DNA from 2 places in the Alkalihalobacillus sp. R86527 genome. Region 2 is predicted to be linked to the other one. Evidence: riboswitches for the same ligand, from Rfam matches in the RefSeq annotation. Region 2 holds a riboswitch; the other holds the start of a gene.

Region 1 (2,474 bases), 210 kb from region 2:
CATCGATTGGATATGCAGCACGCGTATTTTCAGTTAAACTTGTATTATCATAATCAGGAACTCTCGATTTATTGTCTACTGCGACATTCTCAAGAACGGTTCCGAATCGGATAGCATCCCAAATTTGAGGCTCTTTCTCACGAGATAAATTAATACATTTGGCATAGCAACCACCTTCGATGTTGAAGACACCGTTCATTGACCAGCCATGTTCATCGTCACCAATTAAGCGACGGTTAGCATCTGCTGAAAGCGTGGTCTTACCCGTACCTGAAAGTCCAAAGAAGAGAGCGACATCGCCTTCTTTTCCAACATTTGCTGAGCAATGCATAGATAAGATGTTTCTTTCAGGAAGTAAGTAATTCATAACAGTGAAGATCGATTTCTTAATCTCACCAGCATACTCAGTTCCTCCGATTAAGACCGTACGTTTTTCAAAGGAAATAATGATAAACGTTTCAGAGTTCGTGCCGTCTTTATCAGGATCTGCTTGAAAACCTGGTGCAGAAATTACAGTGAATTCAGCATCATGTCCCTTTAGTTCTGTTTCATTTGGTCGAATAAATAATTGGTGTGCAAACAAATTGTGCCAAGCATATTCGTTGATAACCTGGATGGGTAGTCTTGCTGATTGGTCAGCTCCTGCAAATCCTTTAAATACATAAAGGTCTTTTTTCTCTCCCAGGTAATCCAGAACTTTAGTGTAAAGGCTTTCAAAATGTTCTGAAGAAATAGACTGGTTCGTTTCCCAGTTAATTTTGTCTTTAACGGATTCTTCACGGACAATGAACTTGTCCTTTGGAGAACGCCCGGTATATTTTCCTGTTTCAACACGAAGAGCGCCAGTGGATGTTAATGTCCCCTCTTTCATCGAAAGCGAACGTTCAACCAGTTCTGAGACTGATAAATTTACATGAGGAGTATTCTTATTTAAAATGGCATCCAAAAGTGGTGAAGAGAAGGAAGCTGTTTTCATATGTTAAACCCATCCTTTATCATAAAATTTCATTCAAGATCCTTACTGAACTTGTTTAACTCAAAAATAGTATAACACATTCATTCAATTATTCTATACTAATCTATGGATTTTTTACTTAAATAGTGAAAAAAAGGTGGTTACCTATCCTAATTAGGGCTTGTGTCTTTGGATTGACAGAGTAAGCGAACTGCGATATTATATTTCGAGAATGGATACTCTTATCCCGAGTAAGCGGAGGGACAGGCCCTATGAAGCTCAGCAACCAACTCCTCAATATTGGATTAAGGTGCTAACCTGCAAGACTAGCTGTCTTGAAAGATAAGAGGCGAAAGGCAAGAGATATCAGCTCCTTTCCCTTTATGATGAAGGAAAGGGCTTTTTTAATGTCGTTTTTGGGGAACGAAAGCGTAATATAACCGATTAAAATTGAATTCGATGTCTCGTTTCGACAACAATATTAGGGAAATGAGTACCGTATCCATTACACTATATTAAATAGGAATGAATCCTTAAGGAGGTACTTGAGTGAGTAATCGTCGTTTGTTTACTTCTGAATCAGTAACTGAGGGGCATCCAGATAAAATATCAGATCAAATTTCTGATGCAATTCTGGATGATATTCTAGCGCACGACCCTAATGCGCGTGTTGCCTGTGAAACTACAGTCACAACTGGACTTGTATTAGTATCCGGAGAGATCACAACATCTCACTATGTAGATATTCCGAAAGTAGTCCGTGAAACGATTCAATCGATCGGGTATACACGTGCTAAATATGGTTTTGACGCTGAGACTTGTGCAGTGCTTTCATCGATTGATGAGCAATCTGCAGATATTGCTGCTGGTGTTAACGTGGCTCTTGAATCACGTGATGGTCACATGTCTGACGATGAAATTGATGAAATCGGCGCTGGTGACCAAGGTTTGATGTTTGGATATGCTTGTAATGAGACTCCAGAACTCATGCCTCTTCCAATTTCTTTAGCTCATAAGTTAGCTCGTCGCTTAAGTGAAGTAAGGAAAGATGAAATTCTACCTTATCTTCGACCAGATGGGAAAACACAGGTTACAGTAGAGTATGACGAAGAAGGTAAACCGGTACGTATTGATACGATTGTAGTATCTACACAGCACCATCCAGAGATTTCGCTTGAACAAATTCAGAGAAATATTAAAGAACACGTCGTTAAACCTGTTGTTTCACCTGATTTAATCGATGAAAACACCAAGTACTTTATCAATCCGACAGGGCGCTTTGTAATTGGTGGACCACAAGGTGACGCAGGATTGACTGGTCGTAAAATCATCGTTGATACTTACGGTGGTTATGCACGTCACGGTGGTGGTGCATTCTCAGGTAAGGATGCAACGAAGGTTGACCGCTCTGCAGCCTATGCGGCACGTTATGTAGCTAAGAATATTGTAGCAGCAAAACTTGCTGATCGTTGTGAAGTACAGTTGGCTTATGCTATTGGTGTAGCTCAACCTGTATCCA
Region 2 (2,474 bases):
GGTTATTTCTTTGGAAACCGTCTAGATAAGCAAGATCTCCAAGGCCACCAGCCCCAACGACACCCGCCATCGCTGTGTAACTGACTAGCGCGATTGCAGTTACCGTAATACCTGAAATTAACGCAGGCATCGCTTCAGGAAGTAGAACTTTAAAGATAATCTGTCCATTCGTTGCGCCCATCGCTTGGGATGCTTCAATGACGCCTCGATCCACTTCTCTAAGAGCGATTTCGACCATTCGAGCATAGAATGGCGCAGCTCCAGCAATAAGTGCTGGTAATGCTGCATTTGCACCGAGCATTGTTCCAACAATGTAGACAGATAGCGGTATAAGTAAAATAATTAATATAATGAAGGGAATCGAACGAAACAGATTGACCACCCCTGCAACGATTCCGTTAACAAACCGGTTTTCCCAGGTGTTTCCTTTTGAAGTTAAGAAAAGTAGAAGACCTAGAACAATGCCGAGAATGAACGTTGCAAAAACGGATATTGCAGTCATATAGATTGTTTGTAATGATGCTTCCCACATATCCTCCCAACGCACATTAGGAAATAATGAACTAAGCATTTGGAATCACCTCAACTTTCACTTGCCCTCGTGCATAATCCAATGCGTTATCGATGGCCGCTTGATCTCCTTTGAGTAAGACGGATAACTTGCCATACGGTCCATCTTGAGTATGGGTGACTTTACCTTGAATAATGTTTACCTCGATTTGAAATTCTCTAATCAACTGCGTTACGAGCGGTGAGCCAGTAGCACCTTTCACGAAAGTAAATTGTACGAGCGTCCCATCCGCTCCTTCACTTAAATGGGTAATCGACTCTTTCATCTCTTCAGGTTCACTCAACTGATTAACGAAGTCTCGGGTGATCGGCTGCTGTGGATGATGAAAAATATCAAGAACTGGTCCTTCTTCCACAACATTTCCACCTTCCATGACTGCTACACGATGACAAATCTTTCTTATTACGTGCATTTCATGGGTGATTAACACAATCGTTAACCCAAGCTCTTTATTAATTTTCTTTAGCAAATCTAAAATACTATCCGTTGTTTTCGGATCCAAAGCAGAAGTTGCTTCATCACAAAGTAACACTTTCGGATTGTTAGCAAGCGCCCTCGCAATTCCAACTCGTTGCTTTTGCCCACCACTTAATTGTGAAGGATAAGCATCTTCTCTCCCAGTTAGCCCAACAAGATTGATTAACTCTGCTACGCGAGCTTTACGTTTCTCTTTCGGGACACCAGATATTTCAAGTGGGAACGCAATATTTTCTTTTACAGTACGTGACCAGAGAATATTAAAGTGTTGAAAAATCATTCCTATTTCTTGTCTTGCCAATCGAAGATCTTTTTTCTTCAACTTAGATAACGCTTTGTCATCTACCGTTACGCTACCTTCAGTCGGCCTCTCTAGTAAATTCAACATTCGGATCAATGTACTTTTACCAGCACCACTATATCCGATTACTCCGAAAATTTCGCCTTTTTTGATTGTAAGATCAGTATTCTTCACCGCTTCCACTGGGCCAGAAGCTGCAAAGAAGGTCTTTTTTATCCCTTTTAACTCAATCATTTGCACACATCCTTTTTAGGTACGATGTCCCATGAATCATAGTTGTTGACACGTCTTCATATTAAAAAATGCCTCTCCGCTATGAGCAGAAAGGCACTTGAAAATCGATGTCTTCCTCTCATTTCTCAAAGCAACTGCTTTGCAGGAATTGGCACCTTCTCAAACAAGTTGTTTGTTGGTTGCCGGGCTTCACAGGGCCAGTCCCTCCACCTCTCTGAATAAGAGATATTTAGTTATTAACACGTTACTCTGGTTAAGTACTAAATCGAATTCTAGCATGGGACTTTTAGTGTGTCAATCAATGAGTAAAAAGTTTGAATTTTTAAATAACCTTTAGATTTTCGCTTCTATTGTTTGCTTCAGCTGAAAGCTTTTTATAAGTTGAGATCATCTCTACATCTGCATTACCGCCACTAATGACCGCGCTTATTCTCTTACCTTTTATTGCACCGCTTAAGAGTGCTGCAACTGAAGCCGCTCCCGCTCCTTCGACAAGGGTTTTCTGACGTTGAAGCATAAAGATTATGGCTGACGCTATGCTTTCTTCGCTCACAGTAACCATTTCATCGACTAGTTCTTCAATAATCGGATAAGTCTTTTGACCTGGTTCTTTCACAGAGATTCCATCTGCAATCGACTTTGCTGAAGACAATTTACTTGTCCCCAATCCCTGGAAACGATTCCATGTGGCTGAGGCTTCAGAAGCTTGAACACCGATAAGCTTCACATGAGGAAAAAAGTCTCTGATCGCAACTGCCATTCCAGCCAATAAACCGCCACCGCCAACCGGAACTAGAATGCCGTCTAGATCAGGACACTGTTGCATGATTTCAAGTGCAATCGTCCCCTGACCAGCCATAACATCTTCATCATCAAAGGCATGTACAAATG

The links. A riboswitch is a leader RNA that binds a small molecule or an ion and turns the genes downstream of it on or off. The one in region 2 is predicted to bind S-adenosylmethionine.
Region 1: linked by a shared signal. The riboswitch ahead of metK (methionine adenosyltransferase) and the one ahead of SJY16_RS04415 (methionine ABC transporter ATP-binding protein) in region 2 are both predicted to bind S-adenosylmethionine.

What each region holds. Positions count from the first base shown of each region.
Region 1 is NZ_JAXHBW010000001.1:1,081,776-1,084,249, forward strand. It holds gene pckA (phosphoenolpyruvate carboxykinase (ATP)) at 1-976, opposite strand, end outside; SAM riboswitch class I at 1,195-1,304, shown strand; gene metK (methionine adenosyltransferase) at 1,505-2,474, shown strand, end outside.
Region 2 is NZ_JAXHBW010000001.1:869,688-872,161, reverse strand. It holds gene SJY16_RS04420 (methionine ABC transporter permease) at 1-571, opposite strand, end outside; gene SJY16_RS04415 (methionine ABC transporter ATP-binding protein) at 564-1,583, opposite strand; SAM riboswitch class I at 1,699-1,808, opposite strand; gene ilvA (threonine ammonia-lyase) at 1,906-2,474, opposite strand, start outside.